3 regions of the Desemzia sp. FAM 23990 genome follow, and region 1 is predicted to be linked to each of the others. Evidence: predicted binding sites of a transcription regulator. Region 1 holds the regulator's gene; each other region holds the start of a gene.
The links. Region 1 encodes Rex, which represses fermentation and respiration genes when NADH is low (regulators of the CRP and FNR family bind a similar motif). Its sites were predicted from a motif close to TTGTGAANTANTTCACAA; they were not measured.
Positions count from the first base shown of each region.

Region 2: lpdA (dihydrolipoyl dehydrogenase) is a predicted target of Rex. The motif match lies at 5,889-5,906, and genes of this name have one in related genera.
Region 3: ACEN4I_RS08525 (CidA/LrgA family protein) is a predicted target of Rex. The motif match lies at 3,357-3,374, and genes of this name have one in related genera.

Region 1 covers NZ_JBGQQW010000012.1:9,210-17,699, forward strand. The annotation lists gene ACEN4I_RS06290 (acetyl-CoA C-acetyltransferase) at 1-1,113, shown strand, start outside; gene ACEN4I_RS06295 (DUF378 domain-containing protein) at 1,523-1,735, shown strand; gene groL (chaperonin GroEL) at 1,879-3,501, opposite strand; gene groES (co-chaperone GroES) at 3,556-3,840, opposite strand; gene ACEN4I_RS06310 (CPBP family intramembrane glutamic endopeptidase) at 4,180-4,836, shown strand; gene ACEN4I_RS06315 (DUF4305 domain-containing protein) at 4,871-5,074, shown strand; gene ACEN4I_RS06320 (redox-sensing transcriptional repressor Rex) at 5,094-5,765, opposite strand; gene ACEN4I_RS06325 (ABC-F family ATP-binding cassette domain-containing protein) at 6,067-8,025, shown strand.
Region 2 covers NZ_JBGQQW010000006.1:107,872-116,361, forward strand. The annotation lists gene ACEN4I_RS03915 (ABC transporter ATP-binding protein) at 1-1,013, opposite strand, end outside; gene rpoN (RNA polymerase factor sigma-54) at 1,368-2,720, shown strand; gene whiA (DNA-binding protein WhiA) at 2,820-3,770, opposite strand; gene yvcK (uridine diphosphate-N-acetylglucosamine-binding protein YvcK) at 3,800-4,840, opposite strand; gene rapZ (RNase adapter RapZ) at 4,840-5,727, opposite strand; gene lpdA (dihydrolipoyl dehydrogenase) at 5,927-7,318, shown strand; gene ACEN4I_RS03945 (phospho-sugar mutase) at 7,660-8,490, opposite strand, start outside.
Region 3 covers NZ_JBGQQW010000019.1:16,955-25,444, reverse strand. The annotation lists gene ACEN4I_RS08540 (PTS sugar transporter subunit IIC) at 1-1,282, shown strand, start outside; gene ACEN4I_RS08535 (GntR family transcriptional regulator) at 1,672-2,394, shown strand; gene ACEN4I_RS08530 (LysR family transcriptional regulator) at 2,450-3,337, opposite strand; gene ACEN4I_RS08525 (CidA/LrgA family protein) at 3,515-3,907, shown strand; gene ACEN4I_RS08520 (LrgB family protein) at 3,900-4,607, shown strand; gene ACEN4I_RS08515 (lactate oxidase) at 4,664-5,782, shown strand; gene ACEN4I_RS08510 (nuclease-related domain-containing protein) at 6,678-7,592, shown strand; gene ACEN4I_RS08505 (2-hydroxymuconate tautomerase) at 7,658-7,837, shown strand; gene ACEN4I_RS08500 (APC family permease) at 7,884-8,490, opposite strand, start outside.

The DNA.
Region 1 (8,490 bases):
GTTCAACTGGGCACCGTGGCTGCTACAGAAGTCTTACACCGCTCTCATTTGCAGCCGGAAGATGTGGACTCAGTGATTTTTGGTAATGTCTTACAGGCAGGTTTGGGACAAAACCCTGCACGCCAAATCTCTATTCATTCTGGAATTCCCAATACTATCCCTGCTATGACGGTAAATGAAATGTGCGGTTCAGGATTAAAAGCTGTTATTTTAGCCAGCCAAGCTATTCAAGTTGGAGATGCCAAAGTCGTGTTGGCTGGTGGAACAGAAAATATGTCTCAAGCTCCTTATTTATTAAAAAATCAACGTTTTGGCAGCAAATTAGGCGATACCAACTCCGTCGACAGCTTGGTACATGATGGTCTGACAGATGCTTTCAATCAGCAGCATATGGGAATCACAGCTGAAAATGTGGCTGAACGGTATCATGTGAGCCGTAAAGAACAAGACCAATTTGCCTTGGATTCACAAATCAAAACCGCAACAGCTCAAGAAAATGACTGGTTCAAGGATGAGATCGTTCCAGTATCTGTCCAAATAAAACGTGAAACACAACTCATCTCAGACGATGAATATCCTCGCAAAGAAACAACCATAGAAAAATTGCAAAAACTACGTCCGGCTTTTAAAAAAGAGGGAACCGTAACAGCTGGAAATGCTTCAGGCATTAACGACGGTGCAGCCGCAATCTTGCTGATGGCTAAAACTGAAGCTGAAAAACGAAACATCCCTTATTTAGCAACGATCAAAGGGTATTCAGAAGTGGGAACCGATCCTGAAATCATGGGTTATGCACCATATACTGCTGTTCAAAAAGTATTTGAAAAAACGAATTTCACAAAAGAAGACATCGATTTATATGAATTCAATGAAGCTTTTGCTTCCCAAAGCATTGCTTTGGTGCGCGATTTAGAACTTCCTACTGAGAAAGTCAATATCCATGGCGGTGCTATCGCATTAGGACACCCAATCGGCGCCTCGGGCTCACGCATTTTAGTCACTCTTTTAAATGCGATGAAACAAAACAACAAAAAGCGCGGCCTAGCCACACTATGCGTAGGAGGCGGAATAGGCATCGCAATGATTATTGAGAGCGCGGAACAAGGCGTTTAGCCTATCGAATATAAAGGTTCTACAATATTTGACGTTGGTAAGTAAAAAAAACTTAATTCTAAACCTTTTAGAAGCTCATTCCTAGAAATTTATGGAGGACTATGGGGTTGGTTGTAGCCATGAAAAAGGAAGCAATGGGAATTACTTAGCGTTAGGCTTTAGCCGTTACGCTAAGTTTGAAGCTTGCAAGCCTTGAGATGTGGCTTTCAGCTCAAGGCGTTCCCATGGCTTTCCATAAGCAACACCATAGGCCGGAGGAAATTTCTTTACCAACGCTAGAAGATGAAGAGCCAATATAAAACACCTTTAACTGTTAGATATTCTTCTAATCAATTCATTGGACAATCAACAGTATCCCTGTTATTTTTAGAGTGATTTAAAAGTCATACTAAACAGGGAGGGATACCGGATGAAAACTCTAGACAGTATTGCTTTAGCTTTATTGATCGTTGGTGGTTTGAATTGGTTGTTGGTTGGACTTTTTGAATTTGACTTAGTAGCTACTTTATTTGGCGGACAAGACACTCTCTTATCTAAAATTGTGTATATCATCGTTGGTCTATGTGCTTTATACTGCTTGAAATTTTTTGGATTACTATCCAGAGATAACCATAAACACTAAAATTCTCGTATATTCTAACATTGGTAAAGAAATGAATTTTTACTTACCAACGTTAAATAGTGGAGAACTGAAAATAATCGAAAAAAACAAGGGAGTGAGGCTTTTGCCTCACTCCCTTGTTCAATAATCTTAAAATAACTTTCTTACATCATACCGCCCATGCTTGGGTCCATTCCTGGAGCTGCTGGTGCTGCTGGTTCTGGATGATCTGCTACTACGGCTTCAGTCGTTAACAATAATGCCGCTACACTTGCAGCATTTTGTAGAGCTGAACGAGTCACTTTAGTTGGGTCTGTAATTCCAGCCTCAATCATGTTTACCCATTCGTCTGTTGCCGCATTGTATCCAACACCTGGTTCAGCAGTTTTCATTTTTTCAACAATTACTGAACCTTCCATTCCTGCATTTGCAGCGATTTGGCGAATTGGCTCTTCTAACGCACGAACAACGATTTTCACACCTGTTGCAACGTCGCCTACAGCTTCAATTTCAGCAACTTTGCTTTGAACGTTGATATAAGCAGTCCCACCACCAGCGATGATTCCTTCTTCAACAGCTGCACGTGCTGCATTCAAAGCATCTTCAATACGTAATTTACGTTCTCTTAATTCAGTTTCTGTTGCAGCACCCACACGAATAACGGCAACTCCACCAGCTAATTTTGCAATACGTTCTTGTAATTTTTCTTTGTCAAATTCAGAAGTTGTTTCTTCTGCTTGAGCTCTCAATAATGCTACACGTTGGCTGATCGTATCTGTTGAACCAGCGCCTTCTACAATAGTTGTCGCATCTTTAGTAACAGCCACTTTACTTGCATGTCCTAATTGTTCTACTGTAGTATCTTTCAATTCAAGACCTAGGTCTTCTGTGATTACAGTACCACCAGTTAAAATAGCAATGTCTTCTAACATCGCTTTACGACGATCCCCAAATCCAGGAGCTTTAACAGCTGCAACATTGAAGGTACCGCGTAATTTGTTCAAGACTAATGTAGGCAATGCTTCGCCATCAATATCTTCAGCAATAATCAACAACGGACGACCTTGTTGCAAGATTTGTTCCAATAATGGAAGAATATCTTGAATGTTTGAGATTTTTTTATCGGTAATCAAAATGTATGGATTTTCTAAGTTAGCTTCCATTTTATCGTTATCTGTAACCATGTATTGTGACAAGTATCCACGATCAAATTGCATACCTTCTACAACATCTAGTTCAGTTTCGATTCCTTTAGATTCTTCGATCGTGATAACACCATCGTTGCCCACTTTTTCCATAGCGTCTGCTAATAAAGCACCGATTTCTGGATCTCCTGAAGAGATAGAAGCGATTTGTGAAATGGATTCTTTTGTTTCCACTTTACGAGAAACAGCTAATAATTCCTTAACAGCTACTTTAGTGGCTAATTCAATTCCAGCTCGAATCCCTACCGGGTTTGCGCCTGCAGTAACGTTTTTCATTCCTTCGCGAACAATCGCTTGGGTTAAAACAGTGGCAGTAGTTGTACCATCACCAGCTGTATCATTGGTTTTTGAAGCTACTTCAGAAACTAATTGAGCTCCCATGTTTTCAAAGCGGTCTTCTAATTCGATTTCTTTTGCGATCGTCACTCCATCATTAGTGATTAATGGCGAACCGTAAGATTTGTCTAAAACTACATTTCTTCCTTTGGGTCCAAGTGTTACTTTAACAGTATCTGCTAATTTATCTACTCCACGTAATAATGCAGCACGTGCGTCTTCAGAAAATTTAATATCTTTAGTCATTTTCTTTCACCTCATCAGATTGATTTTTATTCGTGTACATGTCTTTATTTACGTTTAGTCTACGATTGCGATGATATCGCTCTCTTTGATCACTAAATATTCAGTACCATCATACTTCACTTCAGAACCAGCGTATTTTTCGAAAAATACTGTATTTCCAACGACAACTGAAAGCTCAGCTTTTGTTCCGTTATCGAGTATACGCCCAGCACCAACAGCAACTACTTCACCAGTTTGTGGTTTTTCTTTTGCTGTACCAGCCAAAACGATACCACTTGCTGTTGTTTCTTCTTCTTTTGTGACTTTAATGATGACACGATCTCCTAAAGGTCTTAACACGTAAATCCCTCCAATTATAGTTTTTCTTTGTTAGCACTCACTCTAAAAGAGTGCTAAATCACTTCTTCATCATATCAAACTGTAAAAATTTTGCAAGTATTTTTTACTCTTGAAAAAGAAAAAGAGTGCCCTTTTATTTAAGAAAGAAATACTTCAAGAAGAAAGCAAAAATTGCTTTAGTGGTATGAGACTTATGTTATACTGTTTATTGAACATCTTTTTTTAAAACTGTTTTACGTCCAAATGCAGTACCATTACAAAGGTGCATTGCTCACTTTATATAGTCTTGTTCTTTTTTAGTGCAACTGTAAATAATTACTTAAAGAAGGTTTTAAACACATGAAGAATTTAATTAAGTCTCCATATGCAAAAATCATTCTCATCTATATTATAGCTCAATTTTTCCCAGTGATAGTGTTGTTTTTTGTACCAGCTAAAGCTGTAGCAGACGCCAGCATTTATGGTACTATCGCCGGTTTCGTGATTGGAGCTATCCTAATGTTTATCGTTAATCATCGGTCTACATTTGATAATAGTCTAGAGAAAACGCCCAGCAATTCTAAAAAATCGATTATTTTTTGGGGAGTAGGAGGAATGTTTTTAGCTTTTGTTGGTCAATACTTAGCTGTATTTATCGAAACATTCTTGCTCAATACACCTTTAGGGTCACAAAACACTGCAGAGCTCGTTTTCACTGTGAATAAATACCCTATTTTCTTGATTCTAGTAGCTATCTTTGGTCCTATTATGGAAGAGTTTGTATTTAGGAAAGCTATCTTTGGTTATCTTTATGACATTACTGGAGGAATCGGTGCTGCTGTGATCAGTTCATTGATATTTGCCTTTATTCACTTTGATGGTCATTACTTGCTTTATTCGATTATGGGATTTGTTTTCTGCTATTTGTACTGGAAAACAAAATCGATTGCTGCTCCAATTATTGCTCACGCTTTAATGAATGCTACCGTTACAGTAGCTAACTTATGGCTATACTAATAGTGTTTATAGTAGAAAGGAACTTTTAACGTTCATGAAAAAAAGAGATTTTATTATTCAAATTGTTTTCAATTATGTTCTTGCAGCTATTTTTATCTGGTTTGCAACTGACTACGTTGGTGAATTTGGTTGGGGATTCTTCTCTATCATTTTTGTATTGTTTGCCACACGAGATGTGGTAAGAGCTACGAAGATTTTACAAATCTATCTCAAACTAAAAAAAGGCAACAAACCGTAAATAGGTTTGTTGCTTTTTTTTAATCTAATAGCAATAAAGTATCATCACTGTCTGAGTCTGCTTTATAGTGATCGATAAAATAGATAAGAGTCTGCAATTCATTCGCTAAATCCACGTTTTGTACTCGAACTTCTTCTGGTACGGAAATACGAATCGGTGTAAAGTTCAGTATTCCTTTAACGCCAGCTTCAACGAGATTATTTGCAGCATCTTGAGCTGCTGAAGTAGGCACAGTCAGCATAACTACATCGATTTGTTGCATTTTCAACTGTTGTACCATGTCTTCCATTGGATAAACCGGTACTCCAGATTGAATCGTTCCTACAATATCCTTGTTGATATCAAAGGCAGCACTGATGCGCATGTTGTTCCCTTGATGGAAATTGTAATTTAATAAAGCATGTCCTAAGTTACCCACACCAATTAATGCCACGTTCGTTAGTCGGTCTTGTTTCAATGTTTTACTGAAAAAATGCATCAGCGTTTCAACATCGTAACCATAACCTCTTTTTCCTAGAGCCCCGAAATATGAAAAATCGCGTCGAATCGTAGCGCTATCTACTTTCACAGCTTCACTTAATTCAGTTGATGACACACGTTCTTTTCCATCTTCATGCAAATACCGTAAATATCTATAATAAATCGGTAATCTCTTTGCCGTTGCTTTAGGTATTGTATTAGTTGAACTCATCGTTCACTTCACTCACTTTCTTTTATTCAAAATTCACAATATTCGTTAACAAATGATTTGTTTCACAAATTGTCGAGTTTCACATAATAAGATTATAACATCTTCTTATTAAATTGCCAGCTTTTTTAAACGGTCATTTCCTTTTTTTTTTACACTTATTTTCCTATCCATACAAAATTCACAAAGAATATTGTGAACCGGCTTTCTTTTTGTTAGTACTGCCTTCCAGACACTCTCCCACTTAAAGACAGAATATGCTAAACTAAGTGAAAGAGCAGAGATAAGAAATGAGGACAACAAAATGATTCTATTACAAGCTCAACACGTCGCACGTTATTTTGGTGCAGATGTGTTGTTTGAGAATATTTATTTAGAAGTACAAGAAAATTCACGTATTGCCCTTGTGGGACGAAACGGTGCCGGCAAATCAACTCTGTTAAAAATCATCGCAGATATTGAACCTCCGGATGCTGGACAGATTTCAAAAGGAAAACAAGTGACTATCGGCTACTTAGCACAAAATACTGGCCTTGATTCTACTCAATCCATTTGGGATGAAATGTTGGAAGTTTTTCAATATGTGATCCAATTAGAAAAGAAAATGCGTCATACCGAAGAAATGTTAGGGGATCCTTCTTTATTAGCCGACGAGGAACTCTATCATGAAACCTTAAAACAGTATGATCAAATGCAGCACGATTTTCGAGAGCAAAATGGTTATGGTTATGAAGCAGAGATCCGCTCTGTTTTACATGGTTTCCGCTTTTTTGAAGAGGATTATGCTAAATCCATCAATCAACTCTCAGGTGGCCAAAAAACGCGTTTAGCTTTAGCGAAATTATTGCTGCAAAAAAAAGACTTATTGATTTTAGATGAGCCTACCAATCATTTGGATATCGAAACATTAAACTGGTTAGAGAACTACCTGCAAACTTATACTGGTGCGTTGCTGATCGTTTCTCATGACCGTTATTTCTTAGATAAAGTAGTTAACGAAGTCTATGACTTAAGCCGTCAAAAAATGCACCATTATAAAGGAAATTATAGTAAATATTTAGACTTGAAAGCGGCACAACTTGAAAAAGAATGGAAAGAATTTGAGAAACAGCAAAAAGAAATTGCCAAGTTAGAAGATTTTGTAAACCGCAACTTAGTCCGCGCTTCTACTACCAAACGTGCTCAGAGCCGTCGGAAACAATTGGAAAAAATAGACCGTTTAGATAAACCTCAAGGTGAAGAAAAATCAGCTACATTCAGTTTCCACCCTGCCAAAGAAAGCGGAAATGTCGTAATGTCATTACAAAACGGAGCTATCGGATATGACCAAACGATTTTATCTGAACCGATCAATATGGATATCCGAAAATACGATGCTATAGCTTTAGTCGGACCAAACGGTGTGGGAAAATCCACGCTGCTGAAATCCTTACTCGAAGAACTCCCTCTTATGAAAGGTGAAAAGCGATACGGAACAAATGTGGAAGTTGGCTATTACGATCAAGAACAAGCTGAATTGCATTCTTCTAAATCTGTATTGGCCGAACTTTGGGATGAACACCCTACTACTCCCGAAAAAGACATCCGATCTATTTTAGGCAGCTTTTTATTTTCTGGAGAAGATGTTGAAAAAGCCGTCACTTCTTTAAGCGGTGGAGAAAAAGCTCGTTTGGCATTAGCCAAATTGTCTATGAATCAAGACAACTTCTTAATTCTGGATGAACCTACAAACCATTTAGACATAGATAGTAAAGAAGTACTTGAAAATGCGTTGATTGATTTCGACGGCACACTGCTTTTTGTTTCTCATGACCGCTATTTCATCAATCGGATTGCGTCTAAAGTAATTGAACTATCTGCAGAAGGAAGCACAGCTTACTTAGGCGATTATGATTACTATCTAGAAAAAAAAGCTGAGCAAGAAGAATTGAAACGACTTGCAGATGAAGAAGCACAGGGAACGGAAAACAGTTCTGGGAAAGATTCCGCTTCTACCGCCCCTTCAAAAAAACGTGAAATCAATAAAGAAAATCAAAAATTGGTTCGACAGCTGACCCGTCGAATAGAAGCCATTGAACAGGAAACTTCTGAATTGGAGCCTAGTATCGAAAATTTAGAAACTGAATTGACCAAACCAGAAGTCTATGAAGATCATTTAAAAGTCCAAGAAATCAATGATAAACTTCAACTGTTGAATGAACAGTATGAAACACTCATGGAAGAATGGGAAGAAACGACGTTAGCTCTTGAAGAACTAATCTAAGAAGTCCTTTAAATAAGAAGCTCGGGTTGGCTTGGTGCCCTAATAGTTAGAGTTCTTATTATACAGCTGATTGGCTGGTTTGAGTTCGGTTGAATACCGGACTCAAACCAGCCAATCTTACTTTTTATGTTCAATCTCAATTCTTCATCAAGGCGGTTTTACTCTTGATGTTCAATCTCAATTCTTTATCAAGGCGGTTTTAACCTTGATGTTCAATCTCAATTCCTCATCAAGGCGGTTTTAACCTTGATGTTCAAGCCTCTTTCTTCATCAAGACGGTTTTACTCTTGATGTTCAATCTCAATTCTTCATCAAGGCGGTTTTAACCTTGATGTTCAAGCCTCTTTCTTCATCAAGACGGTTTTACTCTTGATGTTCAATCTCAATTCTTCATCAAGGCGGTTTTAACCTTGATGTTCAAACCTCTTTCTTCATCAAGACGATTTTACTCTTGATGTTCAATCT
Region 2 (8,490 bases), on a different contig from region 1:
TCGATGTCTCCCGTTACAGGAGATGGGATCGGATCTTTCGTTTTTTCCAAATGAGAAGCGTAAGAAAGCAAGGTTGTTACACGATTATAGCTAGCGTCCCCACGTTCTAAAGTGTTGGCTACACGACCAACGGCCAGCAAAGGCCACGCCATCATAGATAAATAACTAAAATAAGCGATCAGTTCTCCAATAGTGATTCTGCCGATAGAAATAAAATAAGTTCCAAAAAATAACGTCAACACATAGGTTAACCCAGTGATACCTTCGATTACCGGAGTATACGCAGAATCCACTTTATAAACCTCTTTGTTTTTCGCTACCACATTATCCGTATCTTTTATAAAATCAGCGTAATGATGTTCTTCTTCACCAAATGTCTTGATGACTTTCATACCGCCAACACTCTCTTGTACTTGGTTGTTCATTTGAGAAAAAGATTCCAATGATTTTCGGTAACGCTTATTGATAGCTTTCCCAAGGTGACGAGCAGCAAAGATCAATAAAGGGAACGGTAAGATAGTGGTCAACGTCAATTGCCAGTCGACTAAAAAGAACATACTGAACAACGTGACACTCCCTACGGAAATGGAGTCTGTAATCGATAAGATTCCTCCACCAGCAACAAAGCGAAGAGCTGCTAAGTCATTCGTCGCATGAGCCATTAAATCTCCAGTACGGTATTCATTGAAGAACTGGCTGTCCATCTTAGTAAAATGAGAAAACAAGCGATTACGCATAATGGATTCCAGCAAAGTTGAATTTCCAAAAAGAGCTGTCCTCCATCCATACCGCAAAACATACATGGTAATCGCAAAAATAAGAATTAGTCCAGATTGAATAGCTAGATTTTCCCAAGTCAATGTATTGGCGATCATTTGATCAATGATGTTTCCGATAATCAATGGTGTGATAGCCGATAAAAGCGCACAAATCATCAAAGCAATGATGCCAAATGTATAACTTTTCCACCTCAGTTTAAAAAACCACGATAATTTTTTTAATATTTCAAACACTGTATCTCCCCTTAATAAATAATTTTGTAACGTTTCACAAGATAAGGCAAAAGACACTTTTCAATGCTGAGTAAAATGTCTTTCGTCAAAAACTCCATTACATGGCAGTTTCGTTCCCTTACATGTTTCTTCCTGAAAACAATAGCATAGTTATTTTACCATATCTTATAATCAGCGTCTGTTATAAAATCTTTATTCTAACAAGCAGCTTTCTCTCCTTCTTCCGTTTCTGTGAAAGACTCTCTTTTCAAATATTCGTCACAAAGAAAGATTAAATTTTTTACAGTCATTAATGCTCTTTGCAGAATATGGTATCATTAATAAATAGATGAAACCGTTCCAAGGAGGATAACCATGAGTTTTGAACAAACTTATACACAACAGCAAAAACAAAGCCAAAAGTTAGCTATGACTCAACAATTGCAACAGTCAATTCAAATGCTGAACATGAATCAAGAAGAGTTGGTTTTGTTCTTAAAGCAAAAAGCTTTGGGGAATCCTTTGATTGAAGTCAAAGTAAAACAATCTTCCCCAACTGAAAGACAACATAGTCTTTCCTACAATACTTCATCAGCTCCTACGAACTATAATCCAATTGATCAAGCAGCAGACAGACAAACCTCTTTATTTACTTCTGTCATTGACCAAATCAACTTGACTATGAGAGATACATATCTAAGAGAACTTGTATTGTGGCTGGCGAGCTACTTAGATGAAAATGGCTATCTGACTATTTCGCTAGATGACGCTATAGAAAAAACTGGTGCTGAAGAAATTCAACTGATTGATGCTCTGACATTGTTGCAGCAACTCGAGCCAGCTGGTGTCGGAGCTAGATCTCTACAAGAATGTTTGATGCTGCAAACCGAACGTGATAATGAAGCTCCAAATATGGCTTACCTTATATTGGAAGAATCTTTTGATTTATTCAGTTCTCATAAATGGGGAAAATTGGCTAAACAATATACTGTGCCTTTGTTGACTATTCAAGAAATATCCGATTATGTTCAAACCTTAACCGCACATCCTGGTTCTTCTTACAGCAACCAAGAAAATCAATTTATTCGTCCCGATGTTATCGTAAGACAATTAGATGACCAACTCTCTGTTGTTTCTGCTAAAACTGGCTTACCCATCATCAAATTCCAGAAAGAATATTACCAAGACATGTTGCTGGTTGAAGACAACGATGTTAGGAAGTTTATTAATGAAAAATATGCAGAATACGAGTGGATACAACGTAGTCTGCAACAAAGAGAAGAGACCATTGTGCGCGTGGGTGCAGCCATAGTTGAAAAACAAAAAGAGTTCTTTTTTAAAGAGTCTCATCCTTTAACTCCAATGACCCTGAAAGAGATCGCTCAAGTGTTGGATATCCATGAGTCAACAGTAAGCCGCTCCATAAATGACAAATATTTTCAGACGGATTTCGGCGTTTATGAAATGAGGTCCTTCTTTACTACAGGATTAAAGCAATCTTCATCTTCACTAAATAACGACCTGACAGAACAAGCTATTTCTTCTGAAGAAGTAAAATCTAAAATCAAAAACATGATTGCGGAAGAAAATAAATTAAAACCCTTGTCTGATCAAAAGATTTCCAGTGCACTAGCTGAAGAAGGAATTACCATCTCCAGAAGAACGGTAACCAAATATCGAGAGTCCCTCTCCATACCATCCTCCACAAACAGAAAAAGATACGCATAGAGCGTGGAGCAGGGCGTTTAAAAAACAGCCGTCTCTACACAAAATGAAAAAATTTAAAAAGCTAGCAGAAGGACTGATTTCTTCTACTAGCTCTTTTCTTTAGTTGCTTACACCTATCTGGCTTTTGCTTCGATAACTTTCGGCCATTTCATTTAGCTTTCGTAAACGATGGTTGATACCCGATTTGCTGATTTTTCCACTAGGTACTAAATCACCCAGTTCTTTTAGAGTCACATCTGGATTTTCCACACGCACGATCGCAATCTCTTTTAACTTTTCCGGAAGACTTTCCAAGCCTACCACTTCTTCCAAGAAACGAATGTTTTCTATTTGTTTGCTGGCAGCATCAATCGTTTTATTCATATTGGCATTTTCGCAATTGACTAAACGATTCACAGAATTACGCATATCTCGAACAATACGAATATCTTCAAACTTCAGCATGGCATTCGTAGCACCAATCAGTGCCAAGAAATCAGCGATTTTTTCAGCTTCTTTTAAGTACGTGATATAACCGTTTCTTCTACTAATCGTCCGAGCATTCAGCCCGAATTTATTCATCATCGAACAAATATCATCATTGTGTTCTTCATAATTCGAATAAATCTCTAAATGATACCGACTAGTTTCGGGATTATTCACTGAACCGCCTGCTAAAAAGGCTCCTCTTAAATAAGATTTCGTTTTTTGATTGTTCTCTGAAATCTCTTTACTGACATGTCCTTGATACAACATCCCATCCATGATCGATAAATCTGCTAAAACCTTTTTGGTCCCTTGTTTTAAACGCACAATATAAACATTGTTTTTTTTCAGTTTCATTTTACGTCTCACTAATAGTTCACTCTCGACTTCAAAATGATCTTTCAACAGAACATAAATCCGTCTCGCAATAGCTGCGTTTTCAGATTGAACATTTAAAATAAACTTCTTTTCAACTAAACTGATGCTCCCATTCATCCGAATCAATGCTGCCAACTCAGCTTTTGCATGCTCTCTGTGAACTTCCAACTGCGTGAGTTCCTTTTTTACCTCTGAGGCAAATGACAAACCCTTCCCCTCCTTTCGCTGTTATCTTTTTATAACGTATCTAAATTAGTTTCGTATTTTTTTCCGTAATATTGGATGTCAAAGGATATTTTAAAGAGTTCTTCCACAACTTTATCTTTATCGTGAAACACTCCATTGTCTCTCAGTTCTAAAAAGTTATTTGAAATAATCATGGGTACTTCTTTTTTCAAACCATTAAAATTATGATCTACCTGCACTAAATACTCATCATATTTTTCAGTATCGATATAATTTTCAGGCACTTCTCCAATATTGACTAAAACTGTATCAATAAATTTTTGGTTCATATGACGATGCAACACTTCAATATGATTGGCATCCGAAAAATTTTCTGTTTCACCAAGCTGAGTCATGATATTGCAAATGTAAACCACATTTGCTTGTGTTTCGACCACTGCTTTTCCTATCTCAGGAATCATCAGATTCGGTAAAATACTGGTGTACAAACTTCCTGGTCCTAAAACAACCATATCTGCGTCCATGATAGCTGAAACTACTTTGCGAGCTGCTTTTACTTCTCTCGACCCGTCCAGCTTTGTCACATACACATGATCAATGAGTTTGCGGTGCTTTGCAATTGAAGATTCGCCACTCTCTTGAGTTCCATCTTCAAATACAGCATGCAATTCTAAAGGCTCTTCAGCTGCTGGATAAACATGCCCATCAATCATCATCATTTTTCCTAATACTTGAATGGCTTCATAAATATTGCCTTTCATTTCAGCCATAGCTGAAATGATGAGATTCCCGATAGAATGTCCAGCTAGCGATTGGTCATTCACAGCAAAACGGTATTGAAAAATTTCTTTTTGCATCGCTGGGATATCTGAAAGAGACACTAATACGTTTCGAATGTCTCCAGGAGGAACAGCATTTACTTGTCGGCGCAAGTCGCCGCTGCTCCCTCCATCATCTGCCACTGTAACGATTGCAGTTACGTCTGAATTTTTTGCCCTAAGCCCTGCCAGTACAACCGGAAGTCCAGTTCCACCACCGATAACGACTATTTTCGGCTTTCTATTTTTCTTCTTGTTTGTTTTTTCATTCATCATGATCGATTCACTGACTCCTTGGTCTTTTCATAATCGCGATGTGTAATATGAACTGGGTACCCATCTGACTGTATTTTTGCTGCTATACGTTCTGTCAAGGCCACAGAACGGTGTTTTCCGCCTGTACAGCCAATCGCGATCGTCACGCTGCTTTTACCTTCTTTTTTATAACCTGGCAATACATATTCTAGTAAATCTGTAAATTTACGGTAAAAGACTTCAGTTTCCGGTTGTTGCATTACATAATCATATACTGCTTTATCTTTTCCGGTCAGTGGACGCAAATCATTGATATAATGAGGGTTCGGTAAGAATCGAACATCCATCACGACATCTGCATCAATTGGTAAACCGTACTTGAATCCAAAAGAAACCATCTCTACACGAAAAGTTGTTGTTTCTGCTGTGTGAAATTCGTTTAGGATCTTAGTTCTGAGTTGACGTGGTGTCAACTCGGATGTATCAATCACTAACTGTGCTCTTCCTTTTATAGCTTCAAGCATGTCTCTTTCTCTTTTTATACCATCCATTACTCGTCCGCCATTAGCTAATGGGTGAGTTCTCCGAGTTTCTTTGTATCTAGACACTAACTGAGTATCATTAGCATCTAAGTACAACACTTTTGTGGTGATAAAAGAAGTATTGTCTAAACTTTCTAGAGCTGGAACTAATTCGTCGAAAAAAGCACTCGATCTTAAATCAATAACAAGTGCAATTTTGTTTAGTTTGCCTGATTCCTTCACTAACTCCCAAAATTTTGGCAGTAGACTGGGTGGCATGTTGTCCACACAAAAATAACCCATATCTTCAAAACTTTGCATAGCTACGGTTTTCCCCGCTCCGCTCATACCAGTGATGATCACTATGTTCAAACTTTCAACCATATTATTCGCCTCTTTCTCTTTTTCGTCCCCTAATATCCATCACTATATTATAACATTCCGGGCGTGTCATGTATAGCGTCCCTCATCTATTTTTAAGAAATAAGAACTATCCTTTGTTTTTTAGTCAAATTTAGAGTAAATTACTATATGGGAGAATAGTTGTGTGAAATATAAAACAATAAGAAAAGAGTGATTTATTATGAGCAAAAAGGAAACTGTCATTATTGGCTCCGGTCCAGGAGGATACGTATCCGCGATACGAGCGGCACAGTTGGGGCAAAAAGTCACCATTATTGAAAAACAATACATTGGTGGAACTTGTTTGAATGTAGGGTGTATTCCTTCAAAAGCACTCATTACCGCTGCGCATGCATTTCACAATGCAACAAATTCTGAGATATTTGGTGTACAAACAGAAAGTGCTCAGATTGATTTAGAAAAAACACAAGACTGGAAAGAAAATACAGTTGTAAAACGTTTGACTGGTGGAGTAGAAGCTTTATTAAGAAAAAACAAGGTGGAAATCATCAGAGGTACTGCAAGTTTTAAAGACAGCAATCATTTGATTGTTGAAAAAGCAGACGGTACAGAAGAAATTGAATTCACAAACGCTGTTATTTCTACAGGTACAACTGCCATCGCATTAGATGAAGTTCCTTTTGGCGATAAAGTCGTAGATACAACTGGAGGAATGGCTCTGAGAAAAGCACCTGAATCACTTGTGATTATTGGTGGCGGTTATGTTGGAACACAATTAGCTGGAGCTTTCAGCAACTTAGGTGTAAAAGTAACCATTTTAGAAAAAGAGTCTCACGTTGTACATTTCTTTGATGAAGACATGTCTAAAATGGTTGAAAAAAATTATGCTAGTAAAGGTATTGAAATCATTACAAACGCAAACATCAAAAGAACTACCGAATCAGCTGATGATGTGACGATCACTTATGAAAAAAATGGTAAAGAAGAATCTGTTACAGCAAGTGTTGCGCTTGTATCTGCTGGAAGAAAACCTTATACGAAAGGTTTGAACTTAGAAAGTGTCGGCGTTGAAATGCACGAAAACGGTCGTATCAAAGTCAGCGAAACGTTACAAACTTCAGTTAGCGGAATTTATGCTATCGGAGACGTAGCTCCTGGTCCTGCATTTGCTCACAAAGCAAGTTATGAAGGAAAAGTTGTTGCAGAAGTAATTTCAGGTCAAAATCCTGCTTTAGAAGAAGAAGTTCTTCCTATCGCGGTTTATACAGAACCTGAGATGGCCACTGTAGGGATGTCAGCTACTGAAGCTAAAAAATCTGATCGAAACTTAAAAATCAGCAAATTTCCTCTTGCAGGAAATGGCCGTGCATTATCTTTGAACCAAACAGAAGGTTTTGTTCGTTTAATTACTGATGAAGATAACGATCATACTCTTGTGGGAGCACAGATTGTTGGTGTTGGGGCTCCCGACATTATCAGTGAAGTAGGCTTTGCAATTAAAAACGGCATGAATGCTGATGATATCTCGTTGACGATTCATGCTCACCCTTCACTTGCCGAGTCTATTATGGATGCATCTGAGTTAGCTTTAGGTATGCCTATCCATATGTAATTTCTAAAGAAAGGACTTGGGTCATCCTTTTTTAACCATACCAGTTTTTAAAACTTGAATGGATAGCATCGCTAATCTTGTTAAGTGTTATTTTTAACAGGTCTAGTGATGCTCTTTTTAACCCGCTTTCCTTTACTTCAAGTCTTTTTAAGATCTATTTTATTTCAAATCAACTGCTTGAATCTGAATTAGAATTCTAATTGCTCATATTTATTCATGGTACTTTTATTAAAGTGTTTACTCCTACGGATTGTCCCTAATAACAATTGCATAAAAATCTATAAACAAACAGGAGTGAGGATAAAGATACCCTCACTCCTGTTTGTTTATAGATCAATAAATCAATCTTCCACTAATTCATTGATAGCTTTTTCAAATCCAGCTACTTTTTCAGCTGCCTGAGCATTAGAATCAGCTTTTGCTCCAATATAAAATTTGATTTTCGGCTCGGTCCCTGATGGACGAATGGCAATCCAACTACCATCTTCCATAGTGTATTTCAATACATCTGCTGGCGGCATTTCAATTGTTTCGTTGGATCCATCTTCCATTGTTTTGGTGCTGGTTTTAAAATCTTCGACAGTAGCCACTTTGATTGCATTAAACTCAGTAGGAGCTTGCTCTCTAAATTTAGACATCAAAGCTTTGATTTTTTCAGAACCTTCAATACCAGCCATTTTTACAGAAATGGTTTTTTCATTGAAGTAACCATAAGTCGCATATAATTCTTGCAACCCATCGTAAAGGGTTTGTCCTTTTTCTTTATAATAAGCAGCTACTTCAGCAATCAACACCAGCGCTTGAATAGCATCTTTATCACGAACAAAAGATTTAACAAGGTAGCCATAGCTCTCTTCAAATCCAAACAAAAATGTATGACTGTTATCCGCTTCGTATTGCTCGATTTTTTCAGCGATAAACTTAAAGCCAGTCAATACATCGACCATTTCTACGCCAAAACTTTCTGCAATCACAGTTGGCAGTTCGCTGGAAACAATGGATTTTAAAACAGCCCCATTTGAAGGCAATGTTCCATTATTTTTTTGAGCAGTCAGCAAATAATGCAGCATCAAACTGGCAATCTGGTTCCCAGTCAATACTTCATAATCGCCTTCAGCAGTTTTTACCGCAATTCCTAAACGGTCAGCGTCGGGATCAGTTGCTACTAAAAC
Region 3 (8,490 bases), on a different contig from region 1:
AGATAAATTTGCTGAATTTGCTGCAAAATTAGGAAACCAAGTTCATTTACGCTCATTGCGCGACGCTTTTGCTGTATTGATGCCGCTATTCATTTTAGCTGGGGTAGCAGTTCTAATAAATAATGTTGTATTTCCTTGGGTTTTTGAAGGAAGTACCTTGGAAAGTGCACAGATTTGGGGAACGGTTATTATTAATGGAACGTTGAATATTGCTGGGTTACTGATTGCGCCCATGATCGGGTACAACTTATCTGTGAACAAAGGCTTTATGAACCCTATTGCTTCAGCCGCAGTTGGGATTGCTTCTCTGGTTATCATGATGCCTGTAAATCTTTTCGTCACACCTGTCGGATCAGAAGAACAAATACTCACTTCAGGTGTCATGACTTATGGAAACCTAGGTACGACTGGGATGTTTGCGGGAATTATTATTGGTTTAGTCGCCACAGAGTTGTTTATAAGATTGTCCAATATTAAAAGATTGCAGATCAATCTAGGTGAAAATGTGCCGCCTCAAGTAGGAAAATCGTTTAGTACTATGATTCCTGTTATTTTAGTGCTTTCGTTGTTTGGTATCGTGGCATTGGTTTTACATGTATTCTTTGACACTGACCTGATCAACTTGATCTCAGTAGCTATTCAAGAACCATTGAGAGCTGTTAACACGAGCTTGTTGGGGACATTGTTGATTTACAGCACTGGAAATTTCTTGTTTACCTTGGGGATTCACCAAAGCGTAATCAACGGAACCCTGCTAGATCCCTTACTGCTGACAAATATGAATGAAAACACGTTAGCTTTCGCAAATGGAGAAGAAATTCCAAATATCATGACTAGCGCCTTTGTTCCTACATTTGGAATGATCGGAGGGACAGGGAGTACACTCTGCCTGCTGATCGCTATTTTCATCTTTAGTAAGCAAAAAGCCCCTAAAGATTTGGGTAAACTAGCGCTGGCGCCTGGGGTGTTCAATATTAATGAACCTGTCATTTTCGGTTATCCGATCGTCTTTAATTTGCCGATGATGATTCCTTTCGTATTGCAGCCGGCTATTGGGATTGTGATTGGTTATTTCGCGACATCTTGGGGATGGATGAATTATACAGTGGCCAATATTCCTTGGACGACACCGCCTCTTCTGAGTGCTTTTCTGGCAACTGCGGGAGATTGGCGAGCCATTGTGGTACAACTTATTATTATCGTAATAGGAGTAGCGTTGTATTTGCCATTTATGAAAATCAGTGAACGTTCCGCACAGATTGCTGCAGAGAAAAATACCTGATTTTTTGACAAATTGAATAAAAGACAAAAAGGCTGTGACTCGTCTCTCAGTCTTTTTATCTATAACATCTAGTTTTACTGGTTCTTCAACTTTTTATGTTGGCGAATAAAAACGAACTGCCTCTTAATTCTAAACCTTATAGAAACTTCTGCAGGAGTATGGGATACGTGTAGAGTCATGAGACTTAACCATGATGAGAAAGAATTGACGTTTGATCATCAATGATGTGTTCTGAATGATGAAGTTAGGAGCTTTATCATCAATAAGCCAGCCTGAACAATGAAACTAGGGTATTAACATCAATTAATCCGTCTGAATGATGAAGAACAGTTTTACTTTTGTGAGGTGTTTCGTATAATTTAAATAGCAGATAAAGAGGAGATAGAACCATGCATAAATACGAACAGGTTGCTCAAGCGATACGAGATAGGATCCAAAATGGGACATACACACTAAAGAGTGCTTTGCCCGATCAAATGCAGTTGTGTAAAGAATTTGGGGCGAGCCGGATAACGATTAAGCGCGCCTTGAACTTGTTGATTGAGGAAGGTTATCTTTACAGCAGACAAGGCTCTGGGACCTACGTAATGAAAAATGCACTTGCTAAGAATGAGCTGGATTCCCGGTTTGATGTGTACACGGGCTTAACAGACCAACTTTCTGACCAAATCGTTACAAGTAAAGTGATTCAATTTGTCATTCGCAATCCTGCAGAAGATGAAGCAGACAAATTGTTGTTGACGGAAGAAGATTTCATTTATGATATTCAGCGGGTGCGATACGTAGACGGTGAAGAGTACTTGATCGAACACACTCTCATGCCTGTGGAAGTTATTCCGGATGTGACGAAGAAAGTCCTTGCCGGTTCGATTTATAGTTACATTCAACATACGCTGGGATTGAAGATAGGTGGATTGAACAGACGTATAACGGCTGAAAGACCGGATGAATTGGATCAAGAGTACCTATTTTGTACAAAGGAAGATCCTGTTTTACAGGTGGAACAAGTGGTTCATTTGATAGATGGAACGCCTTTTGAATATTCAAGGACCCGGCATCGTTTCGACAAAGGCGGGGTCAATGTCGTAAAAAATTATGGTGAGCATAGTTGAAGATAAAAAATTGCCGCTCGGTACTTATTCATTTAGGTAGCGGGCGGCAGTTTTTTTATTTCGCACGGGATTGTGTTAGTTGAATCATCGTATTATTGAACTCTTTTTGGAAATAAGTGACATTGCTTTCCTTATTGACGATCAAGCTGATGTAAAATTTTGGTGCATCTTCAATAGGGATTTTGACGAGATCGTAGTGGTCTTTTACCAAGATGTCAATCATGAAGGCAACCATGTTGGTAGAAGAAGCGATCGACAAGGCCGTTTGAATTTCTTTGGTAAAAAGGGTTTTTGGTTGTTTGATCAGATGAGTTTTAGCCCATTGTTCAAATACACGTTGATGAGTGTAACCTTGCGCCAAGGAAATAAAGACTTCTTGCTGGACATCTTCCACACGGACGAACTCTCTTGCAGCTAAAGGGTTATCAGGAGATGCCCAAAGAGCCAAATCTTGTGTCACTAAAGGAATCTGTATCAGGTTTTTGTCCTTGAATACAGACTGATCACTTCCAATGATCGCCAAAGGAACTTGTCCACTGCTCACTAGGTCAAGCATGACATCTGAACTTTCTTCTTCAATCAGCTTTAAAGAATTGGTGAATTTGCCTAAATGAGGCATCAGTTTGGACATAAAGTGGCCGCCGATCGTGGGCAGGAAACCGAAGTAGACAACTTGATTCTTTAAATCATGGATTTCTTCTTTAGCTGTATCAATAGTATTTAAAATTTGCTGGGAGTGTTTGAGCAGTATTTCACCAGTCTCGGTCAAATGCAAGTTCTTGTGAAGTCTTTTCCTATCAATCAGAGTAGTATCCAGCTCTTTTTCGAGACGTTTCAAAGACATGGAAATAGACGGTTGAGAGATATAGAAATGTTCGGCGGTAGCAGTGAAATTTAGTGTTTTTGCTAAATGGTTAAAATAGACTAAATCTTGTAAATTCATATAAGGCTCCTTCGAAAGATTGTGAAAACACAAACATAAACAAAAGATATGATAGTGTTTATTTTCATAAATAATGTTTATAGTACCATAAAAAAACAGTATTTTCGAACTAAATGATAGCATGATATACTATACATCTTGAAGCGTTTACAAAACGCTGGTGGAAGGTGTGGTCTTTTGAAAATAATCAAACAGCTCTTTTGGATTTTTTTATTCTCTTTTATAGGGGAAATTATTTCCGCTTTGATCGCTTCATTTATAGCAATACCCGGTAGCGTTATCGGGATGATCTTGCTGTTCTTAGCGCTGCAATTTAACTGGGTTCGCGTTGAGCAAGTAGATGAGGTCGGTACATGGCTGACAGATAATATGGGGATTTTCTTCGTCCCAGCAGGTGTGGGGCTGATGTCAAACTTTGGTGTCTTAGCAAATACTTGGTGGCAACTACTGATCATTATGGCAGTAACGACTATTTTGATGATGGGATTTGTTGGCAAAATAGTACAAAGTGTCAAAGGTATAGTGAAGAAAAATAAATTAGTTGAGAAAGGAGAAGGTTCGCATGCTTGAGAGTATTTTAAATAATCCAATGTTGTGGATCACAATAACTATTGGCCTATATCTAATAGCTGGGAAATTAAAAGCCAAATGGCCTAAGAATCCTTTGTTTACTCCGTTGGTATTTGCGATCATTGTCATTATTTTATTCTTGCTCGCAACAGATATCCCGTTAGAGACTTATAATACAGGCGGACGCTTCTTCAGTTTATTTGTAACTCCAGCTACAGTGGCTTTGTCTATTAAGCTGAAAAAGAATCTTGTATACTTAAAGAAATATTATGCAGCAATTTTATCGGGAATCGTTTCCGGAGTGATTTTCCATACGGTTATGATTTATTCTTTTGCATTGTTGTTCAAATTTGATCGGAATATGGTGGCAACTTTGCTGCCTAAATCGATTACTACAGCAATCGCAGTCGGTGTTTCTGACTCCTTAGGCGGTATTGTTTCTTTAACGGTTGCGGTAGTTGTGTTCACCGGAGTTATTGGAGCGGTCGTTGGTCAAACGGTCTTCAAGATCTTCAAAATTGACGATCCAGTGGCGCAAGGGGTGGCTCTTGGAAGTTCTTCTCACGCTATGGGAACAACAAAAGCGATCGAGTTAGGTGATGTTCAAGGCGCAATGTCAGGTTTATCGATTGTGGTTACCGGAATCATAGTGGTTATTCTAGCTCCGCTAACAGTACCGATCACAAATTTATTATTTTAATTTAATTTAGGTTATACTCTTAAAAAATAATACTTTAAAAGGATGGTTGAAAAATTATGGCAGATGAACAAATTATTAAATATGATGCACCAACAGTAGAACAAGAAATTGAGGTCGTAAGCACTTATAGACTTGAAGATGAAGCTCGTGCAGTAGTTCCTAAAGGTGGATTTGATTACATCTCAGGTGCTTCTGGAGAAGAATACACATTGAAACAAAACAACGAAGCATGGAAACGCAAAGGGATTTTGCCTCGCGTATTAGCAGATGTAGAAAATCCAGATACATCAACATCTATTTTGGGCCATGACATCAAAGTACCATTCATTATGGCTCCAATTGCAGCTCATGGATTAGCTCATGCTACAAAAGAAGCTGGAACAGCTAGAGGGATATCTGAATTTGGCGGAACGATCATGTCGATCAGTGCTTATTCTGGAGCTACATTTGAAGAAATCGAAAAAGGATTGAATGGCAACCCGCGTTGGTTCCAAATCTATATGAGTAAAGATGAAGATATGAATAAAAATATCTTAGACGAAGCAAAAGCTGATGGTGCTACAGCGATCATCTTAACTGCTGACGCAACTTTAAGCGGTAACCGCGAAAAAGATATGCTGAACAAATTTGTTTATCCATTTGGCATGCCGATCGTATCACGCTACTTGACTGGATCAGGTAAAAACATGTCTCTAAACAATATTTATGCTCAATCAAAACAAAAAATCTGTCCAGAAGATGTTAAATTTATCTCTGAATATTCAGGATTGCCAGTGTTTGTTAAAGGAATCCAAACTCCTGAAGATGCTGCCTTGGCTATTGGTGCTGGAGCAGCAGGCGTCTGGGTTTCTAACCATGGTGGCCGTCAATTAGATGAAGCACCAGGTTCATTTGATACATTGGCTGAGATCTCTAAAGCAGTTGCTGGTCGTGTGCCGATCGTATTTGATAGTGGTGTTCGTCGTGGAGAACACATCTTCAAAGCTCTAGCCAGTGGTGCGGATATCGTTGCTGTAGGTCGTCCAGTATTATATGGACTAGCTCTAGGCGGTTGGAAAGGTGTTAAATCTGTGTTAGACTACTTTGAAAAAGACTTACAACGTGTGATGCAATTAGCAGGAACGCAAACGATCGAAGACGTGAAGAATGCTCGTTTGTTTGATATGAAATACTAATTTAGAATGAATTTGAAACAGCGCAAGCGCCCCTTATTAGGTGCTTGCGCTGTTTTTGATAGATTAATTTCCGCGTAGGCGAAAAGATTCTTTAATGAAAGGCTGCAGAGTATTGCTAGCTTATAATTGGGACTGTTTTTCTTAGTAAATTGTAAGATATAGACGTTCTGCTTCACAATTTGGCAGAAGAAAGCGAGGTGATTATTAGGTAGAGAGGTTCTATCTAACGATTGGTAGGATTGAAGGGCGTATATCAGTAAATAGAGAGCCGTTACCTAATGATTCTAGAGAAAAATACGTTTGTTTTATGAACTAGATGTCTCATACTTCATAATTGCAGCTGAATCAGATCGAGAAGTGTGAAGTAGGTCGTCAAGTAATGAAGAACTTTTCATTAGGAGAGTTTTCGCTCAAGCGAAAAGCTGCTTTGTGGAAGTGATTGACCGGATAGCTCATAATTAGGAACTTTATTAAAGACGAATGGTGAGCTATAGACGCTCTACTTCCTGATTTGCGAGAAATAAGTGGGTCAATGATTAGGTAGAGGGGTGCTACTTCATAATTAGCAAGATAAAAAGTTGTTAATCATAATCTAGAGGAGCGCTACCGAAGCATTTCATAGAAAAACACGAGTCTTTTATGAGGTAGAGGAGTTATAGCTCACAAATGACAAGAAAAAATGGCTTGAATGATTAGGTAGCGTTGGTCTATCTAATCATTCAAGCTGAAAATTAGTCTAGATTAGTAGATAGCAGCAGTTTACCTAACAATTACAGCTAAACTAGATTGAGAAGTGTGAAATAGCTTGTCAGATAAGCAAAAATTTTTAGCGATTAAAAAATACTCCTTAAAAATGCGTATATGGATTTATGAAGTGAAAAAGAGGAGTGATAGGATGATCGTTAAAGAAAGGGAGACCCCTCATCGTCTATTAGTGATGAGATCTCTGGCAAATCGGATGATTTTATCTCGGGATGACCGCAATAAGTACAGCAATTGGGAAAAAGGCGATGAAGGAGAAATCACCTTTATTTCATTAACGACGACACGATTAACACGCGACTGTTTAATTTTGAATGACCTATATTTAGAAGTAAAAGGAAAAAGTTGTCAAATAGACAATTTAGTGATTACGGCAAAAGGACTATCTATACACGAAGTGAAAAATTTTGCAGGCGAGTATTATTACCAAAACGACAAAATGTATCATGGACGATATGAAAAAGAGGTGTACGACCCGACTTACCAAATCCGGAATGCAGAATCTGTCTTGCGTCAATTACTGGATCAGATGGGATATCATTTTGCAATCCAAAAGTATATCGTCTTTGTAAATCCAAATTTTACCTTATTTGGAGCGCCGAGAAATAGCGGGTTGATCTTACCGAGTATGATAGATGCTCATTTTACAACGTTAAATGAAATAACGGGTCATTTGAATCCACACCATCATCAATTTGCTGAGGAGATCAAAGAGCTGCACAAAGTAGATTTTTCTTTGCGAAATGTGCCTTATTATGATGACAACCTTTTGAAAAAAGGGGTGACTTGTGTTCAATGCGGTAAGTTCATAAACCAATTTACTAAAAAAAGAAGTTGTGTGTGTAGTCATTGCGGCAAAGAAGAATTGGTGTCGCATGCTATCATTCGACTCGCAAAAGAATGTAGGCTGCTGTTTCCTGATCAAAAGATCACTGTTTCTGTTCTTCTCAAATGGTGCGACTTTCAGTTATCTGCTAGCAGAATCAGGTATGCTTTAAACAAGCATTTAAAAGCTGAAGGTACCGGCAGATGGCGATGTTATAAATAATAAAAAATCAGTTGATTATTCACTGTGAACAGCTAAAATAAAAAGAAACAGAAAGGATGATCGTTATGCCATTTGTACATGTTGAATTAGTTGAAGGACGGACTGCAGAACAAAAAGCGGGTCTGGTCAAAGATATCACAGAAGCAGTAGTGAAAAATGCTGAAGTGCCAGCGGATCGTGTGCACGTTATTATTGAAGAGATGAAAAAGACCGATTACGCTGTCGGCGGCAAATTATTAGGATAGACAAGCTAAAAAGGTGCAGCCCTCAATGTGGAGGCTGCACCTTTTTTTATACCGTTTTCCTGCGTTTATAAAAGTAAAAAGGCAATCCGATAATGGTCAAGAAAATTCCTAATGCGGTGTTTGCAGGCTGTGTCAATAAAGTATTCACAACTATGAAACAGCCTCCAATGATAGCAATCAGAGGAATTACAGGATAAAAAGGGACTTTATAAGGGCGCACAAGTTCTGGTTCTTTTTTGCGCAAGATAAACACAGCGACAAAGACCAGCGTGTAGAAAATCCAAATCACGAAGACCAGCAAATCCGTCAGCTGGTTGTATTGACCGGTAAAAATCATTACGATAGCGATCAACAAAAGTAAGAGAGCACTGTTGGCTGGAACCTGCTGGCTGTTTAACTTTTTCAACCGGTTGCTGAAAGGCAATTCATTGTTTAAAGCCATGGCATAAGGAACACGAATCCCCGTCATCGTGTAGCCGTTGATCGTCCCAAAAACAGAAATTAAAATACCGATTGTCACCAGTTTCCCTCCAGAATTTCCAAACAGCAAATGAGCCACTTCTGCGGCAGGTATCGGCGTAGCCCCGAGTGCAGCAGCCGGCATCACTTGCAGATAAGCCAAATTGATCAATACATAAATCCCCATCACGGCT